One region of the Paenibacillus sp. FSL K6-2862 genome, then DNA from elsewhere that is predicted to be linked to it. Evidence: riboswitches for the same ligand, from Rfam matches in the RefSeq annotation. Region 1 holds a riboswitch; each other region holds the start of a gene.
What was found. A riboswitch is a leader RNA that binds a small molecule or an ion and turns the genes downstream of it on or off. The one in region 1 is predicted to bind thiamine pyrophosphate.
Positions count from the first base shown of each region.

Region 2: linked by a shared signal. The riboswitch ahead of MHB82_RS04090 (ABC transporter ATP-binding protein) and the one ahead of thiC (phosphomethylpyrimidine synthase ThiC) in region 1 are both predicted to bind thiamine pyrophosphate.
Region 3: linked by a shared signal. The riboswitch ahead of MHB82_RS18540 (thiamine phosphate synthase) and the one ahead of thiC (phosphomethylpyrimidine synthase ThiC) in region 1 are both predicted to bind thiamine pyrophosphate.

Region 1 covers NZ_JBBOSN010000001.1:644,716-651,380, forward strand. The annotation lists gene MHB82_RS03080 (IclR family transcriptional regulator) at 72-815, shown strand; TPP riboswitch at 938-1,051, shown strand; gene thiC (phosphomethylpyrimidine synthase ThiC) at 1,405-3,210, shown strand; gene MHB82_RS03090 (hypothetical protein) at 3,477-4,166, opposite strand; gene MHB82_RS03095 (hypothetical protein) at 4,349-4,516, opposite strand; gene MHB82_RS03100 (zinc ribbon domain-containing protein) at 5,018-5,851, opposite strand; gene MHB82_RS03105 (helix-turn-helix transcriptional regulator) at 5,925-6,665, opposite strand, start outside.
Region 2 covers NZ_JBBOSN010000001.1:880,221-886,885, reverse strand. The annotation lists gene MHB82_RS04100 (ATP-binding cassette domain-containing protein) at 1-754, shown strand, start outside; gene hisC (histidinol-phosphate transaminase) at 779-1,900, shown strand; TPP riboswitch at 2,006-2,108, shown strand; gene MHB82_RS04090 (ABC transporter ATP-binding protein) at 2,278-3,039, shown strand; gene MHB82_RS04085 (ABC transporter permease) at 3,026-3,838, shown strand; gene MHB82_RS04080 (ABC transporter substrate-binding protein) at 3,928-4,995, shown strand; gene thiM (hydroxyethylthiazole kinase) at 5,046-5,858, shown strand; gene thiD (bifunctional hydroxymethylpyrimidine kinase/phosphomethylpyrimidine kinase) at 5,855-6,665, shown strand, end outside.
Region 3 covers NZ_JBBOSN010000001.1:4,141,112-4,147,776, forward strand. The annotation lists gene MHB82_RS18520 (ThiF family adenylyltransferase) at 1-210, opposite strand, end outside; gene MHB82_RS18525 (thiazole synthase) at 207-974, opposite strand; gene thiS (sulfur carrier protein ThiS) at 978-1,181, opposite strand; gene thiO (glycine oxidase ThiO) at 1,178-2,410, opposite strand; gene MHB82_RS18540 (thiamine phosphate synthase) at 2,440-3,066, opposite strand; TPP riboswitch at 3,309-3,418, opposite strand; gene abc-f (ribosomal protection-like ABC-F family protein) at 3,523-5,073, opposite strand; gene MHB82_RS18550 (hypothetical protein) at 5,211-6,206, opposite strand; gene MHB82_RS18555 (hypothetical protein) at 6,193-6,665, opposite strand, start outside.

The sequences.
Region 1 (6,665 bases):
GATGAGATCGTTTCTCATATAATTTATGTAACCAAGTTTCATGTGATGAAACATGAGGAGGGCTTTATGCCATGGAAGACCGCAAATTAACCGTCCGGGCTGTAGAACGGGCGCTGGATATATTATTATGTTTTACCACACGGAGCGATCTTGGACTCACGGAAATTGCGAGCCAGATTGGTTTGCACAAAAGTACGGTTCATCGTCTGATGGCGACGCTGGAGGAGAAGGGATTCGTCATTCGCGATGCGGCCACTGAGAAATACAGGCTCGGCATTCGAATCTGGGAGCTGTCTGCTCATATGTCCCGTAGTGATGACCCTGCTATTTTGCTGCTTCCAGCGATGGAGCGGCTCAGAGATCGTTTGGGTGAGACGGTCAGTCTGTACCTGCGGGATGGCAGTGAGCGTATCCGTATTCAGGCTGTTCAGAGTGATCAGGCCATCCGGCGGGTGGCTCCGGTTGGTGTACGTCTTCCTCTATCCGTAGGGGCTTCCAGCAAGGTACTCATGGCATTTGCGACGGAAGAAGACCGGGAGGAACTGATGAATGGCCCCGAATGGCCCGTATTTATCGATCCCGAAGTTTATCTGGCCCAGATGGGCGATATCCGGGAGACTGGGTATGCGACCAGCTACGAAGAACGTGAGCCTGGAGCGGCTGCAGTATCGGTTCCCATTATGGATCGAAAGGGGAATATTGCTGCTGCGCTATCCGTATCGGGTCCCGTTAGCCGCCTGTCCCAGGAAACTTTGCACGAATATGCACCTGTACTGAAGGAAGCAGCCGCGCAGATGGGCCTCATGTTGTCCTGATCCGGCGTGCAATGGAAGATAAAGGGTTGTTTTTCTGATGAGCTTGCGCTAGTCTGTAATGGACAGCCCAGCGAGGCTGGAATGAATTGAATATGAAACTGCGGTACACATACCGCAACTGTTAACGTTACTGGGGGAGTCCGAATTGTCCGGACTGAGACGGGATCGCATGAGATTCCGGACCCTTTGCACCTGATCTGGATCATACCAGCGTAGGGAAGTAATCGGCGATATAACCACGAACACCTGCATAATCCAGCCTTTGGCATGTCTCCACTTGTGGGAGCTTGGCATCAGGCTTGTTATAGGTGATGGACATAAGCCGGTTCCCTCGGGAACCGGCTTTTTTTATTTACAGCGTCAAGCGATCATTCGCAGCAGAGGGGATTATCTTCTTTTGCGGGGGAGCTGAGTTGGGTGTAACCCACTTATGCCTGTGCCAGATTCTGTCTGCGCTATGCCGCTGTAATGTTCTTTCTTCGGAAGTTGGCCGCTCTTTTCTTGCCTATGCGTGGATGATATGGAACGGGTGCATGAGCAATCAAACTGGCCCATCCATGGGACAATCAACGAGGAGGAAGAGGTAGCGATGAGCACAAACAACAGAACAACAGCACAGGAACATGTAGGACAGGGGTTGGAAAAGGGAACAGTGGCGGCTGAACGGGTCCAACCGTTTCCCGGCAGCCGCAAAGTTTACATTCAGGGCTCGCGTCCGGACATTGCCGTACCCGAGCGTGAAATTGCCCTTCATGACACGAATACACCCCAAGGGGTGGAGCATAACGAGCCGCTGCGCGTGTACGATACGAGCGGCCCTATGACGGATCCCGGATTTCACGCCGATATCCGGGCAGGCCTGCCAGCTTTGCGTGCACAATGGATTACAGAACGAAACGATGTAGAAGCGTACCAGGGACGCACCGTCAAACCGGAGGATAACGGGCTGAAGCCTGGAGGCAAGAGAACCGGAGCTGAAGAATATCCAGGCCTCCGCGGCAAACCGCTGCGTGCACAATCCGGACGCTGTGTCACCCAAATGCACTATGCGAGGCAGGGCATCATTACGCCTGAGATGGAGTTTGCTGCTATCCGTGAGGGCGTGGAGCCGGAATTCGTCCGGCAGGAGCTGGCGAGCGGAAGGGCCATTCTGCCATCGAATATCAATCATCCAGAGAGCGAACCGATGCTGATCGGACGTCATTTCCACGTGAAGATCAACGCGAATATTGGCAACTCTGCCGTATCCTCTTCGATTGAAGAAGAAGTGGAGAAAATGACTTGGGCGGTACGCTGGGGGTCCGATACGGTAATGGATCTTTCCACGGGCAAGGATATCCATACCACTCGGGAATGGATTATCCGCAATTCCCCGGTACCGATCGGGACGGTGCCGCTATATCAGACGCTGGAGAAGGTGAATGGCGAAGCTGAGGCACTCACCTGGGAGTTGTACCGGGATACGCTCATTGAGCAGGCTGAGCAGGGTGTGGATTACTTTACAATCCATGCAGGCGTACTGCTGCGTTACATACCGATGACGGCCAAACGGATGACTGGCATTGTTTCAAGGGGTGGTTCCATTATGGCGGCATGGTGCCTTGCACACCATCAGGAGAATTTTTTATATACGCATTTTGAGGAAATCTGTGAAATCATGAAAAGGTATGATGTAGCCTTCTCTCTCGGAGATGGACTCCGCCCGGGCAGCATCTATGATGCCAATGATGAAGCCCAGATGGCTGAACTTGCTACGCTTGGTGAACTGACACAGATTGCGTGGAAGCACGATGTGCAGGTGATGATTGAGGGGCCAGGACATGTGCCGATGCACAAGATTAAGGAGAATGTCGACCTTCAGATGGAGATCTGCAAGGAGGCACCATTCTATACACTCGGTCCGCTGACAACCGATATAGCACCAGGCTATGACCATATTACCTCAGCCATTGGAGCGGCGATGATCGGCTGGTTCGGAACGTCGATGCTCTGTTATGTGACACCAAAGGAGCATCTGGGCCTGCCAAACAAGGATGATGTCCGGGAGGGCGTTATTGCCTACAAGATTGCGGCACATGCCGCTGATCTGGCCAAAGGCCATCCGCGTGCACAGCGCCGGGATGACGCGTTGTCGAAGGCCCGTTTCGAATTCCGCTGGCGGGACCAGTTCAACCTGTCACTGGATCCGGAACGTGCGCTGTCCTATCACGATGAGACACTCCCGGCTGAAGGGGCCAAGGAGGCCCATTTCTGCTCCATGTGCGGACCTAAATTTTGCAGCATGCGCATTACGCAGGATATTCGTGCATTTGCCGCAGACAAAGGCTTGTCCGAGAATGAGGCTGTAGCGGCCGGAATGCAGGAGAAGGCTGAGGAATACCGAACCCGAACCTAAGCTCGTTACAGCGCAATTTAAGCAGCCTAAGATATATAAAAGCCGTTCTCTCCACTACTGGGAGAAGAGCGGCTTTTAGTTGTAATCCTTTAGCTTCGTTGATAAGAAAAGTAAACTTCCGGATATTTCTATGTTGGAGCCGGCTAACGGCTGCTCAAGCACAGCGTTGACGTCAGGTATTCCTCTGAGTGCAGGCCCTCCTTCGAGAGCCTTTTTAATGCGTGAAAGGCAGAGGTAGCTTTCATGCACGCAATGAATAACCCTAACTAACGTCTACCAATTTTTAATTGCTGCTCCAAATAAGATGCCAGCGATGCGAGCGGGCTGTAAATCTCACTACCCGTATTTGCTGAAGCAAGGGCTGCCGCGGGAGCCATGGATAGCTGAGCAGCTACAATTGTTTTCTCTGGTGACTGTGCAGCGAGTTGCTGAAGGCCCGTTGTCACCGCCTCCATATATCCTTCCTTATCGCCGCGCATGATCAATTCAAATGTACCAGGAATTAGTGCGGCCTTTGTTCTCGAAGGAGCCGCAACGTTTGCCTGCCCGTTAGTTTCACCTTGCTGTAGTGCTTCATTCACCCGCGCCATCGTTCCTTCAACCGTTGCTGGATTGGTAAAAGCAAGAATGTATTCCTTCGAATCCTGCTGCAGCTTCTGCAATAATGGATCATCAATACCGATAACGGGGATGGAGACATGATGTGCTTCGTGCGCCAGTACTGCAGCAAACAGGGTACAGGTGACTAGAATCGCATCTGCGTGACACTGGGCAATCCACTTTAATGTCTGGGATACCTTTTCTCGAATGACAGCCTCTGAGAAGTCCGTATCCTGCTTAAGGCGATCCAGACCGGGATCGACATAATGCACAAGTTCCACTTCATAGGGGGCGAGCGCCTCTTCAATGAGTGCGATGTTGGAGTAGTGAGCGTGATAACAGCCGATCGTGATCATAATGACATCCCCTTTGCCAATGCTTCTTTTTTTGTGAGTCGTGAGTGCTGCAGATATTTAATCCATTATAGAAACACGGGCCGGGAATTGTACAGCGTTTAAACCAATGCCAACAACCGTCCCTCCGCCAAATGGCAGAAGGACGGTTCTATAATCAGACTCCAATACAGTCAGGTTTCATTTTATCGCATGGAAGGAGATGCGTTCTTTTGAGCCATTTTTTGCTGCAGAATCTCGTGAAAGGATAGACCTTGAGTGTTCTCATTCTCCTTTTTGGGAGCAGTGGTCGCCGTGTTGCGCGGATATTGGTGGTGGTACGGGATCATTTGCTGAATAGGCATGCGGATCATCTTGGTTCCTCCTTTGGGTTAGATATATAAGTTGAGCATGTAAATATTCAATCATCTTAAATAGGCTATGTATTTGAGCAGGTAGTCGTTCCAAGTGCGCATATAGGTACATGTGACTTGTTAGACGAAATCGGGAAGTTATGACGTAATTCCAATTGGATTGTAGTGATTTTACCCCGTATTCAGGAGATGTAAACGGTTTGAGGGAAATTCAGGAATAAAGGACCTGAAATACAGGGTTTGGTATGGGAGGAACGAATCGGGTGTTAAGTGAATAGTCCCAGTTTCAGGAATGTCAATTGTGACGAAAATAAGACAAATTGTCTGGGAGAGTAGGTATCATTGCAGCTAACTAACTTGGTACCATAGTCGGTTGTTGTGAGCGGGATGGGGGGAGTTTATACGTGTTTTGGAGGTGAGACAGTGGAACAGCACCAAAAAAGCCATCCAGCGAGCTGGATGGCTTGTGTAACGTTAATCTGGAAATGTAAATGAAAAATGTCAATTTTCCGTAGTTGCCCTAGCTTGGTTTACCGCAATATAGATATCGACCTGAACTTGGGCAGGATCCATACTCCGTTCATCATATAACTCGAAATCACCGGTAAACGTTCGCTCGTTCGGATTGCTCCAGCCCCAAACGACTCCCCATGCTTCACCTACAACTTCTGCCATTGGACCCTTGCGGGAGGTGAATACGGCGTATGTTGCTGGTGGCAACTCGACGGAGTTCATGCCAGCTGGTAACGTTTCATCTGCAGCTACCTCGTGGCCTACGAGGATGGTGTATTCACCGTGTATACCATTGGTATAATCTGTATAGCATCCATATCGGGTTGCTTCCGGTGCAGGGATGTGCCCTGATGAGAAGTACCGGTTCCACAGATCCTGAATGCAGCCTTGGCCGCTCATCTCGATCGCGTTGGTCGTTCTGGCTGATATGCCAGCCAGGCGTTTGCCAGGAAGTGTAACATATCGAACAGGTTGAGTTAAGATGGACTGGTCTTTATCGGTAAAATGAAGTTCGGTGCCATCTGTGGAATTCCTTGCTGCCGATATTGTTTTTCCTTCTGGATTGGAGGGGCTCCATCGTTTCAAAAAGGGAAGCTGATTGCGCAGCATTGCCCACGCTGATTCCTGATCCATACCTTCTTCCATGAGGATCGCGGTGCACATCTCAATCATGCCTTCCATTGTAATGTTGGGCTGTTGGAACATGCCTTCTTTGTAGCAATAGATACAGTAATCACGGGTTGCACTTCCATCTGTTTCCGTTCCGAATTGGGTAGGGGTGGTCAGCGGCATTCCGCAGCTCTGGCATATAGTGACGTTCATTCATCAATTCCTCCTCGTTATGTACAGCTTAAATATAGATGAAGTATAACGAGAGGAACTGGACATCAGTCTGTCAGGTTTGCGGAGGAGCAGCATAATTTTGCACGATTTGTTCTGCAATCCGGCGAATCTCGTCACGTATATGAAGAGGCTCCAATACCTCGGCATCTGCGCCAAAGCCAAGAATGAACCCGTACAGCCAGTTATCTTCCGGAAAAGCCACCTGACTTATATAATATCCCTGGCCGTCTGGGATCACGTTCTCTATGCCAAACCACTCTTCGGCGATATGACGGACACGGGCGTGGAATCTCATCGTCATGGCAACCGTGTTCCCTGGAGTCGCCCATTCCTGCTGCCAGGGCCTGTCCTGCAGGTTGATGGGTTTGCGTTCAAAGCTTCCATGAGCAAGTGTCACGTCCTGCATACGGACCAGTTTGAACATGCGAAACTCATTACGCTCATGACAGAACGCATAGAGGTACCAGGAGTGCTTTTTAAGAACAAGGGTATGAGGATCGACGGTTCTGTGAGTTTTGGCTCCTTCGGCGCTGCAATAGGTAAAGGTGATTGAACGCAGCTGATCCAGTCCCTGTTCAATGATTTGCAGTTTGTCTTGCAGCGCTTCCGGGTGGGTCCACATCGAATAATCCACAATGAAACGATTGGTTTCGGCCTGAAAGTCATCATTTTTGGATTCCGGCACAATGCTGCTTAGTTTCTCCATCAACAACTCCCGCGCTACATTGGTATGCGATGTGGAGACGCTGCGCAGTGCGGTAACAATAGAGGCCAGATCCCGGTCAGTCAATAC
Region 2 (6,665 bases), 240 kb from region 1:
TTTTCTTCAAGTAGATAGGGTTCAGAAATCGTATGATCAGCGGACAATTCTATCCGACATCAATGTCAATGTAAGACAAGGGGAATTTGTAGCCATCGTTGGACGAAGTGGTTGTGGCAAAAGCACTTTGCTGCGTCTGATCGCCGGGCTGGAATCCCCCTCTTCCGGAAGCGTTATGCTGGGCAACAGAAAGCTTGGCAGTACAGCACCAGAGACACGGTTTCTGTTTCAGGAAGCCCGACTGCTGCCTTGGAAATCCGTGCTCGACAATGTACGGCTGGGAATCCCCGACAAGAACAAGGAAGATGCACGCCAGTCGCTTCGCAATGTAGGACTTGGAGAGCGTGAAGGTGACTGGCCGGGGGTATTATCTGGCGGACAAAAACAACGTGTTGCCTTGGCACGGGCACTCGCAAGTCATCCGCGTTTGCTGCTGCTGGATGAACCGCTGGGTGCATTGGATGCATTGACCCGAATTGAGATGCAGCAATTAATCGAACGCTTGTGGGTAGAAGAAGATCTGACTGTCATTCTGGTCACTCATGATGTCAGTGAGGCGGTTGCGCTGGCTGACAGGGTGCTGTTAATCGAGGATGGTCATATAACGATGGATACCCGAATTACGCTGGAGCGTCCACGTGTTCGGGACAGCGGGTTTGCTCATTTTGAAAATCTTATTCTAAATCGCTTGTTGACTCCTCCACAAGAGACACCACAGCGGATAGCCCAGAAACAGATATCATTCTCGATCTAATTCCACTGGAAAGAAGGTATGATTATGCAATCCCTCTCAACCGTTCCCTCTCCTCCTGTTAAAGATCTGTTAAATCAAATTCCGGCTTATACACCTGCCAAATCCATGGAACAGATCCGGCGGGAATTGGGACTGGAAAGTGTAGATCGACTTGCAGCGAACGAGAATCCGTTTGGCTCTTCTCCCCTGGCAGCGGAAGCAGTCAGATCGCTGAGCTCCGATCTTCTGGCTCAATACCCCGACGGTTCCAGCCAACTGCTGCATGACAAACTTGCGGAACGTCTGGGTGTGCGTACCTCCCAACTGGTATTTGGCAGTGGATCATTCGAGCTCCTAACCCTTACCGCCCAAGCCTATCTTAATCCGGGCGAGGAATCACTCATTCCTGTCCCCTCCTTTAACTGGTATAAGGGTGCTACGCTACTGGCAGGCGGGGTTATTCATGAAGTGCCTTTGGTCAACCATTCACTGGACCTGGAGCAATTCCGGCAGCGGATCAATGCTTCTACCCGAATCATCTGGCTGTGCAATCCGAATAATCCAACCGGAACCATTTTCACGGCAGATGCCCTGCTTGGTTTACTCGAACATGTGCCCTCCCATGTCGTGGTTGTCCTGGACGAAGCGTATTATGAATTTGCGGAAAGTGAAGATTATCCTGATACGGTTAAGCTGCTGGAGCAGTATAATAATCTGATTATTTTGCGAACCTTCTCCAAAATATATGGACTTGCCGGCCTGCGAATTGGATATGGCATCGGGAATGAAAGCATCATTGAAGGCATTAACCGGGTCAAGCTGCCCATCAGTTTGACAGCCACCTCCCAAGCCGCTGCTTCAGCCAGCCTGGATGATCATGAATTTGTTTCTCATTGCCTGCACTACAATCGTCAGGGACGGGAAACGTTAATGCAGTCTTTTGATCATTGGAAGTTACCCTACATCCCTTCCGAAACGAATTTCATCATGGTGGATCTGTTGCAGGATAGTGGCCCGATTACCAAAGAATTGTTAAACAGAGGCATCTCTGTCCGCGGCGGTGCCGAATTCGCCATGCCTACCTGGCTTCGGATTACGATTGGCACACCTGAACAGATTGCCCGTCTGATCGGTGAGCTTGATTCACTGTTACACTCAAACAATTAGAATAGGTCACTTTCCTAACTTCTTTACGCATACTTCTTTTAAGCCGCCCTCTTTACATCTCGCGGGCACGTGATATATGCTGTGTACACAACTGCATATTTTGAACGATTGCACTAGGGGAGCCTTGCGGCTGAGACGAATGAATGTATTCGGACCCTTTGAACCTGATCTGGATCATACCAGCGGAGGGAAGTGGAGCGGACTTTCAGTTAACGGATTTTCTTCATATTCATATGTACATGAATGTCGGTTGAACTTAACAGGCCCACTCATTTCTCCGGAAATGGGCGGGCTTTTTCGCGTTTACTTACAACAGATCGCAAACAACGTGCATTTCCGTTCAGGCAGTTTTTATTCCAAGGGGGTCAAGGAACCAGATGAGCAACGATGTACAGATTGACAACATGACCTTCACTTTTCCGGATCAGAGACATTCCCCCGTGCTCTCCAATGTGTCGATGTGTGTAAAAAAGGGAGAATTCGTCTCGCTGATCGGCTCCAGCGGGTCGGGCAAGAGCACACTCTTCAAGCTGCTGGCAGGCTTGCTTGAACCGACGCAAGGCACGATCGAAATTGCTGGGGTGCCGCCAGGACAGCGACTCGGGCGGGTTGCCTACATGCCGCAGAAGGATTTGCTGTTATCCTGGCGGACGGTTATGGAGAACTGTCTGCTTCCCTCGGAGCTTGCCCCGAGGAAGCAGGACAAGGTGAAGCTGCGAGCTGACATTATGGCCGGACTCGACAGATTCGGCTTATCCGGCTATGAGCATGCCTACCCGGACGAACTGTCCGGCGGCATGAGGCAGCGGGTCGCCCTGCTGCGTACCTTGCTGACGGGAGGACAGCTGATGCTGCTGGACGAGCCCTTCGGCGCGCTCGATGCCATGACCAAGCGGGAGATGCATCGCTGGCTGCTTGAATTGTGGGAAAGCCTCCGCCAAACGGTGCTGTTTATCACGCATGATATCGAAGAAGCCCTGTTATTAAGTGACCGGATTATCCTTCTCACTCCTGGCGGTCGGCAGCTGCTGGACATGACGGTGCCTCTGCCCCGTCCGAGACATTCGGGCATGGTCTACGATCCGGATCTTATACGGATGCGACAACGGTTGGAGGAACAATTACATGCGAAGCTTTAACGTCAGCAGATGGTTTGCCCGCTATGGCCTGTTCGCTGCGCTTCTCCTCCTGATGCTTGCCAGCTGGGAATGCATCGTTCGATTAGGCTGGGTTCCTTCTTTCATTATCCCTGCACCTACATCGATAGTGAGTTCTCTAGTTGAGCATCGGCGTCTGCTCCTCGGAACCCATCTGCCTGCCACATTGGTGGAGGTTGCGGTTGGCTTCGGCTTGTCCATCGTGGCCGGAAGCGCTCTGGCAGCGGGCATGCACCTCAGCCCTTCGATTGAAAAGGCGCTGTATCCCTTCATCGTAATCAGCCAGACCATTCCACTGATTGCCCTGTCTCCTGTATTCATTCTGTGGTTTGGCTACACACTCTGGAGCAAAGTTGCTGTGGTATTTCTGATCGCATTCTTCCCGATTGTGGTCAGCACCTATGATGGTCTCCGTCAAGGCGACCCGGAACAGCGCGAACTGCTGATGACCATGGGAGCAAGCAAGTGGGATCTGTTTCGCAAGCTTCAGGTACCTCTTGCGCTGCCCTCTTTCTTTTCAGGATTGAAGATGTCGGTGGTGTACTGCGTGGTCGGCGCAACCATTGGCGAATGGCTCGGAGGCAGCAAAGGACTTGGTTATTTCAGCCGCAGAATGTCCAGCAGCATGAATACCGATGCCATGTTTGCCTCCATTCTGCTGTTATCCTTGCTGGGCATCGGACTGTTCGTGTTTATAGCCTGGCTGGAGCGAACCCTCGGATTGAAGCGGAATGCAGACCATGCAGGCAGAGGAAAGTCGATGAAAAGGCAATCGCAATGAGATAACACGTGCTCCTTCCTGTAGATCTCTTTGAAACATATCAGCGATTGGAACCAAACAAAAATGAACGAAACGAGGCCCATTTATCCATGAGAAAAAAGAAAATCATTCACATCCTGCTTCCTGCCCTCATCTGTTTATTGCTGATCGTCAGCGGTTGTGGCAATACGGGTGCGAACCCATCATCGTCCGATTCCAATCCCCAGGTACAGGGCACAGATTCAACAGCAACCGGATCGTCGTCTGGTGACCATGATTCATTGTCCATCATGCTCGACTGGTATCCGAACGCAGTCCATTCCTTTATATACGCAGCACAGGAAAAGGGATACTTCGCAGACCAAGGGCTCGATGTGGACATTCAGATGCCTGCCGATACGAATGATGCGCTCAAACTTGTAGCCGCTGGCAAAGTGGATCTGGCGCTGAGCTATCAGCCGCAAATTCTGCTAGCCCGTGGAGAAGGCATCCCCGTACGATCCATTGCCGCTGTCGTTCGGCATCCACTCGTTCATCTGCTGACAGAAACGGACGGGAAGGTGAACTCACCCAAGGATCTTGAAGGACTGACGGTAGGGTATTCCTCCGTTCCCCTATATGAAGCCATGGTGCGTACGATGATGAGTCAGGATGGCGGTGATCCGGATCGCATGAATTTGGTGGATGTCGGTTTCGATCTGATCCCTTCACTGGCCTCCGGTCAGGCCGATGCGATCATGGGTGGTTTTATCAATCATGAACAGTTGATTCTCGAGAAAGAAGGTCATCCCGTTAAGTCAATTAACCCCGTCGATTACGGCGTGCCGGATTATTACGAACTCGTTCTCACGGCAAGCGACGAGGGAATTGAGACGAAGAAGGATCAGCTCACCCGCTTCGTCAAAGCGATCCAGGAAGGTCAGAACTATGTGACCGAGCATCCCGATGAAGCGTTGAACATCCTGCTCGCACACGAAAATGAGACGTCCCCACTGGATCGGGAAATTGAAACAAAGAGCCTGGACATTCTGTTTCCGCTCATGACTGAAGAAGGTATCCCGTTCGGCTGGCAGGAACCTTCCTCCTGGGATAACGTGCGGAAGTGGCTGGTACAACGTGAATTGATTCCGGATTCGGTACAGGCCGAGGATGCGTTTATCAACTTGCAGGATAAGTAAAAAGTACAGTTGCTGCTAAAAAATAATGGCTTATCAGAAGGGAATTTCAAATGTCATATCTAGCACGAGTTCGTACTCAAAATCCACTGGTTCACAATATCACCAACCTCGTGGTTGCTCCCTTTACGGCCAACGGTCTGCTCGCACTGGGCGCCTCTCCCTTCATGGCCTATGCGCATGAAGAGGTAGCCGATGTCGCTAAAATGGCCGGAGCGGTTGTGCTCAACATTGGCACACTCGATGACCAGGTTGTCCAGGCCATACGCCTCGCCGGACAATCAGCCAATGCCCATCATGTGCCAGTTGTACTCGACCCGGTGGGAGCTGGCGCTACGGCCTATCGCACGGATACGGTTCAGATGCTCGTGCGCGAGCTTCGACTTACCGTACTGCGGGGTAATGTGGCAGAAATCGCCAATGTCATAGGCGAGAACTGGAGCATCAAGGGTGTCGATGCAGGCCAAGGCGAAGGTGACCGCACCGGGATCGCCGAGCGGGCAGCGCAGAAGCTCGGCTGCATTGTCGTTATCACTGGACGCGAGGATATCATTACGGATGGGCAGACCACATTCCTGACGCAAAATGGACATGCCCTGCTCACCCAGGTCACTGGCGCAGGATGTTTGCTTAGCTCCATCATAGGTGCCTTTGCTGCGATTGCACCTTCAGGAGAAGAATTGCTAAGCAGTGTTGTTGAAGCACTTACCTTCTATGGCGTTGCAGCCGAGATCGCGGCAGCGCGCACAGCCCATCTCGGGCCAGGCAGTTTCCAGATCGAGCTGTTAAACCAGCTTGCGCTGGTAACTCCGGACGGGGTCGCTCAGCAGGCTCGGGTTCGACAGCTTGGTGGTGATACCCAATGAGTATGGCGCAGGCACTCACGATTGCCGGGTCGGATAATGGCGGCGGGGCCGGCATTCAGGCGGATCTGAAAACCTTTCAGGAGCTGGGCGCTTACGGCTTGTCTGTCATTACAGCCGTTACCGCACAGAATACACTAGGCGTTCAGGGAGTCTATCCGGTTCCTTTGGAAGGTATTGCCCAGCAGCTCGATTCCACAGGTGAAGATTTCCAGCCCGGAGCGGTAAAAACAGGCATGCTCTTCAGTGCAGAAACCATTCGGATGGTTTCCGAGAAATGGCGGCAATTCGGCTGGACCAATCTGGTCATTGATCCGGTCATGGTAGCGAAAGGTGGTGCCCCGTTGCTTCAGCAGGAGGCGGTGCACGCCCTGATCACGGATCTGCTTCCGCATGCATTAATCACAACGCCGAATATTCCGGAAGCTGAACTGATCACCGGAATGATCATCCGCAATCTGGCGGATCGTGAAGAAGCCGCCAGACGAATCGTGCACATGGGCTCTGCGTATGCTCTGGTCAAAGGCGGACATGCTGATGGTAACGGGATGATTGTTGATGTGCTCTATGACGGCACGTCCTTTCACTATCTGGAGAACGTACGCATTGTGACACGCCACACCCATGGGACCGGATGTACGTACTCTGCCGCCATTACGGCCGAACTGGCCAAGGGCTCGTCTGTCCTGGCTGCCGTAACAACTGCGCGAGCGTTCATTCAAGCAGCCATTGAGGATGAACTGGGGATTGGGGCCGGACACGGGCCAACGAATCATTTTGCGTATCAGCGCAGACAGCGGGGTGAGCAAT
Region 3 (6,665 bases), 3.5 Mb from region 1:
CCATTCCACATAGTCCCGGTCCGCAATGGTAATGTGTCCAATACCTGACCTGGCGAGCGTCTCTGCAATGCCAGTTCCCAGTGCACCTGCCCCCACGATAACAACCCTGCTGTTGTTTAGTCTACGCTGACCTTCTTTGCCAAACGGAGCATATCGTTCCTGTCTCGAATATCGATCACTTTGCTCCGTTGAATTTGTTTCTTCTATCATGTATGAACCATTCCTTCCGCCGGACTGCTGGCTGCCGCATAACGCTTAACGGGTATCATGCCTGCTTCATAAGCAAGTCTTCCTGCCTCAACTCCCATTCGCATTGCTTTTGCCATTTTAACTGCATCCGTTGAACCGGACACCGCCGTATTCAGCAGCACACCATCCGCCCCCAGCTCCATGGCATAAGCAGCATCTTTGGGGGAACGCAATCCCGCATCCACAATTACAGGAACAACCGCTTGTTCTATTATGATTTCCAAATTGTATGGGTTGATAATGCCTCTTCCTGCTCCGATCGGTGAGGCACCTGGCATGACTGCATGAACCCCGAGCCGTTGAAGCCGTTTGGCTAAAATCACATCATCCGAGATATAAGGCAGTACGATGAATCCTTTTTCCAACAAGATCTCGCAGGCCTTGTACGTTTCGATTGGATCAGGCAGCAGTGTGACTCCATCTCCGATCACTTCTACTTTTATCATATCACAAAGTCCTGAGGCACGGGCAAGTTCAGCGGTTCGGACGGCCTCTTCTGCAGTGGAAGCACCCGCGGTATTAGGAAGTAAAGTGAATCTCTTCAAATCGAGTGTATCAAGGAAGTGGCGTTTATCCCGCTCTTCCAAGTTCAGGCGTCGAACGGCAAAAGTCAGCACTTCGGTTCCTGAAGCTTCTACCGCTTGACTCTGTATATCCAAATCGTCAAATTTGCCCGTACCCAACAACAATCTGGAAGAAAATGAATGATGTCCTACCTTCAGCATATATTAACCGCCTCCCACAAAATGTACGATCTCAATTCGGTCTCCGTCTCTTAATACGGTCGATGCATGGTGCTCCCTCATCAAAATCTGACGATTTAACTCAACCACCACAGTTTTTACCTGCAAATTAAAAGATTGCAGCAGCTGATCCACATGATTCAAATCGTCATTAATGTTCATGCTCTGCCCGTTTACGATGATGTTCACTGCATAATCTCCTTTCTGCTCAAACGCTCCGGACTCAATTCATCAATGCCAAGTTCTTCCGAAGAATGGCCAGCAATCAAATCAGCCATCAGACTGCCGGTTATTGCGCTCAGTAAGATGCCGTTTCTGTAATGTCCAAATGCTGCATATAGCCCAGGTACGCTTTTACAAGCTCCCAGATAAGGCAAACCGTCAGGAGTCGCTGGTCGAACCCCTGCCCAAGCACGGATAAACTGGGCTTGCTGAATTCCAGGGACCCAGCCTGCTGCGGATGCAAGCAGCTTTTGAATACCTTCAACAGTTACATCACGATCCGAGCGCCCTGGTAAACTGGTTGCTCCGATCCAGACTTCGCCGTTTGCTTTGGGGACAATGTATACATTATCTGCATAAACCGTCTTGTCAGGTCTGTAATCTGCATCATGTTTCGCATATTGTATTGCAGCAATTTCACCTTTCACCGGAAGAGTGGGCAGGTTAAGACCCACCTGTTTCAACATCTCTCCACCTTGTAATCCAGCTGCGACAACAACATGCTTACACGTTAATCTTCCAATCGACGTTTCCATACCCTGGACTCCACTCGAATCCGCAGTTAGACTTACATTCTGTACACCTTCGATTAATTTGGCCCCCATTGTTTGAGCTGCGACCGCATAGGCACGTGCCAAATTGACAGGAAGAAGTTCACTTTCTGAAGCTCTATACAGAGCCCCGAAAGCTTCCTTGCTTATCCATGGGGCTTCACGTTGAAGATTGGAATGATCCCACCAAATTTGCTCTGTAAGCAAATCTGTACTTTTTCTGGTATCGCTATACTTTTTCATCTCGTCTTCATTCCGAAATGGTGTAATAAATCCATTCTGCTGCAAGCCAATTTCAATGCCGCTTAGTCGTTGAATCTGTTCTTTTTGCTGATGCAGTCGTTTTCTACTTTCATATGCTAGTTTTGACATCACAGTAGTATGAAACGTCTCGCTGTCTGCAGCTAACATGCCCGCTGCGGCAGAAGATGTCTCACTTGCAATACGCGCACGCTCGATTAAAATTACTTCTTTACCTCGTGAAGCTAGCTCATACGCGATGGCACAACCTATAACGCCGCCTCCCACCACTATCGTTTCCGCATGAAGCTTGCCACGAAGTTCTCCACGTATTTGGGCCGTAAAAGCAGCTCCATTTCGGTAAAGGCTGCCACTTCGTCTTCGACCTCTTGCTTCTCCGCTCATTCATTCACCTCCGCGATTCGTTCTTATTTCTATCGTTCAATAGCCTGCCTCAAGGCTGCTGCTGCGCTTTGCGGATTATCGCTAGCCCAGATAGATGATATTACTGCCGCACCACTTGCTCCAGCTGCACGTACAGCAGCTATGTTTGCCGGTTCAATGCCGCCAATGGCAATTACGGGAATGGAAACGCCTGAACATATTTCAGACAGGGCGGATAGCCCTCTCGGCTTGATCCCAGGTTTACTGCTGGAGGAAAATACATGACCATAAAAGAGGTAATCTGCTCCGCGTTCTTCAGCTTCTCTAGCTTCGTGAAGAGAGTGAACAGAAATGCCGAGACGAAGTCGATCGCTTTTGTTCAGGCTGCTGCCTTGAATAGTCGTCATATTGGACTGGCCCCAATGAACCCTCTGAATTAATACATGCTTTTCCAATTCATTCAGCTCACATAGACCATTGATCACGATCCTGTCAGATGGAATTCCTGCGTACAGCAAACTATACGCCCATTGAATTTTTTGTTCGGTGGTTAGATGTTTCTCCCGGATGTGAATATAGTCAAGCCAGGGCCATACATCCGTTGCAATCTTCACAAAACGTTGTTCATCCCCTATGCCCGGTGAAACAGCATGCAGTTCAAACGATAATGAATTCACAAGTTTCTTAGAGATATCCGTTTGGTTTCACCTTCCCTGCTGTCAATATGTAAGCACAAAAAAGCCACTCCCGTAGGGAGTGGCCGCGATAACATGTCAAGTTAGTTAAATGAGCTTTACATGCCAGTTGTCAGGTATACAAGCTATAAACCATAGCCTTGATATATACGAGATATCTTCATGCTCCACTCGTGAGCATTCACATTCGCTGCAAAATCGAATATTAATTTGCCCATATCATTAACTAAAACGCGCCACTTCCCTACGCTGGTATAATCCAGATCAGGTGCAAAGGGTCCGGAATCGCATTATTCCATCTCAGCCGCAACGAGCGGCCCCCCTAGTGATCATATGAAGTTGTAGCCTATGTTACCATAGTCACCTTTTTTTGTCACCGTTGATTTCTCAAACTCATGTTGATGTTTGATTGTAGAGTACTTCATTGCTCCACAACAACTAGTTTTTCTCAGACCAGGCTTCGACGTCCCATGTCTTGGTGACCCAATCCTGATAAAATTCAGGTTCATGCGAAACGAGCAATACTGTACCTTTAAACTCTTGCAGAGCTCGTTTTAGCTCCGCTTTTGCTGTTACATCCAGGTGGTTTGTCGGTTCATCAAACAGGATCCAATTGCTTTCACGCATCAGAAGCTTGCACAAGCGAACTTTCGCTTGTTCTCCCCCACTCAGTGCACTCAGCGGGCGAGTGATGTGCTCGTTTTTCAAACCACATCGGGCCAGATGCCCTCGTACTTCGTTCTGCGTCAGGTGAGAGAATTCGTTCCACACATCTTCAATCGGCGTAATATTGCCCGCACGGACCTCCTGTTCAAAATAAGCTGTCTCCAGATAATCCCCCAGGAACGTTTTACCGCTAATTGGAGGTATCTTTCCCAGTATGGTTTTAAGAAGTGTCGACTTACCTACACCGTTACATCCGACAATGGCTATTTTCTCACCACGTTCGATTGTCATTGTCATTTTAGGCAGCAAAGGGTAGGAATAACCAATCTCAAAATCAATTCCCTCGAATACTGTTTTGCTGCTGGCACGGGCATCTTTGAATTTAAATGTCGGTTTTGCTGCTTCATCCGGGCGATCGATTCGTTCAATCTTGCCCAGCTGCTTCTCACGGCTTTTAGCACGTCCGGAAGTGGAGGCTCTTGCCTTGTTACGCTGAATAAAATCTTCCTGTTTCTTAATATATTCCTGCTGTTTCTCATAGGCATCGATATGTTGTGCTTTTTGCATATCGGCCATTTCAAGAAACTTATTGTAGTTGGCAGCATATCGCGTCAATTTAGCAAATTCCAGATGGTAAATGACGTTAACGACTTCATTCATGAACTCCGTATCATGCGAAATCAGGATAAATGCATACGGGTAATCTTTTAAATATCGCGTTAACCATTCGATGTGCTCAACGTCCAGGTAGTTCGTTGGCTCGTCCAGCAAAAGAGCCGTCGGTTTCTCGAGCAACAACTTGGCGAGCAATACTTTGGTCCGTTGTCCCCCGCTTAGAGCAGCGACGTCACGATCAAGCCCAATAGCGGATAATCCAAGGCCATTCGCCATTTCTTCCACTTTTACATCAATCAAATAAAAATCGCCCTGCTCAAGCTGTTCCTGGATTTCACCCATTTCTTCCAGCAGTTTTTCAAGCTGGTCTGGGTCTGCATCAGCCATCTGGTCTGTAATGACCAACATTTCTTTTTCCAGTTCAAGCAGGGGAAGGAAGGCATCTTTTAAAACGTCACGGATTGTTTTGCCAGGAGTCAGCTTGGTATGCTGATCCAAATATCCGTACCGGACTTTTGGTGTCCACTCTACTTTCCCGCTATCTTTCAGCAATTTTCCGGTCAAAATATTCATTAAAGTGGACTTTCCTACACCATTTGCTCCGACCAGGCCTACACGCTCTCCTGCAAGTAAACGAAAAGATACATTTTTAAATAACGTGCGGTCACCAAAATTGTGACTGACGTTCTCTACTGACAATAAACTCATGAGATGAGGTTGCTCCTATCTATTTAACATTACTTTTTTTCGGTATTGTTTATACCGGTCAAGTTCTGAACTGAAACCCTATTTTAGCACAGGACCTGCCTTTTCTGAAAGCAATGTAGTAGGCTCAGCAGTCTTACTTAGTGAACAACCTTGTTAATGTAACAATTCCCCTCAAAATACCCCGCAGCCGCGGCCTGCTTCGCATCTGTAAAAACTTCTTCAGCTCGGAAGTTATTTTTACATGTTGCTGGATAATAATACTTTATGCCGGTTGAAGGTTCTATCCCTCCAATGACTGCTGTTCTTTTAACCAACCTTCCTCCGCCGATGGCATAGGTGTTTACCTTGAGGCTTCCTACAGGCAAGCCCTGAATAAATGCCATGATCCCCGTATCATTAATCGTATTGTACCAATCCTCCTGAGAAATAAGAGGCAGGGTAAACGTATAGGATATCCCGTTTCTTCTTGCAAACTCATTATGCCGATTAATGACTTCGGCAAGATTCTCCTGCACGCTCATGATGATACGAGTTTGTCTGACCTGCTCAAACGAATTTGAATTTTGCAGCAATGGAATTCCACTAGTTGAAGCGAGTTCCCTTTGAAAACCTTCAATCCATTTATCCTGAACGGCATCATAAGCATATACATAACCGTCGAGTGTAAAATTAATGCTGCTGCCGTCTGAATCTGAATATGTATAGGGCATTTTAGGACTCCATACCTGGTGGTACGAATCATCAGTCTCACCCGTCATCTCTGCTTCCTTAGCTAAGATATAATAACCATCGTAATCCAGTACAACTATGGCTGGTATGTAATCAAACAGTGCTTGTATCGCCTTTGGATCGTCATGTATACCCATATTCAAGGCCATCGTCTGAGTGAATGTCTGAAGCGCCAGTTCCTTATCGGCCTTTACGAATTTGGTGGAATCATACCCTGCCTCACTGTTTTGCTTCTCATTCTGGTGCATTACGTTTCCTGCGTCCAATACAGCTGTTTGGAGGGCCGATCTATACCTTTGATTAAGAAGCTGAGCTTCATCCGCATCATGAGTATTCCGAGAAACCATCCAAAGAAAGGGTAGAAATACTAGAACAAACACAATGGACAAATCAGTAATCTTCATTGAGAACCATGCCTCCATAAGTGGTAAACACTGCTGCTGCAGGAGCCGTACCATTCAGCCACTCGCGAATCAGCATGGCTGGTGTCCGGTTGGTATTTTTAAGTGTAATCGTGAAAAAGTCACCCATGGTCAGTGTGTATCTACGAAGCGGATCATCGGCTGCGTACGTGCCTGAGACAGGGAACAATTTTTCCAAGATTTGCGCTGAGTAATATGCATCCTGTACCGTCTCATACGTTCCTGTAAATGTACCTTGATCCATAGGATCTGTGTAGTGAGGAACATATTTTTTGTGCAGATGCTCCATGGTAATCTCGTAAACATTGCCTGTTCGCGCCAGCTGTTCTTCAAATTCGGCATACATCCCAGGAGAGATATAACCTTTCGTTCTGACTGAATCCACAAAACGGGTAACCGTCTGATATGTGACCATTCGCGCTATATCGTCTTGGCGATCTG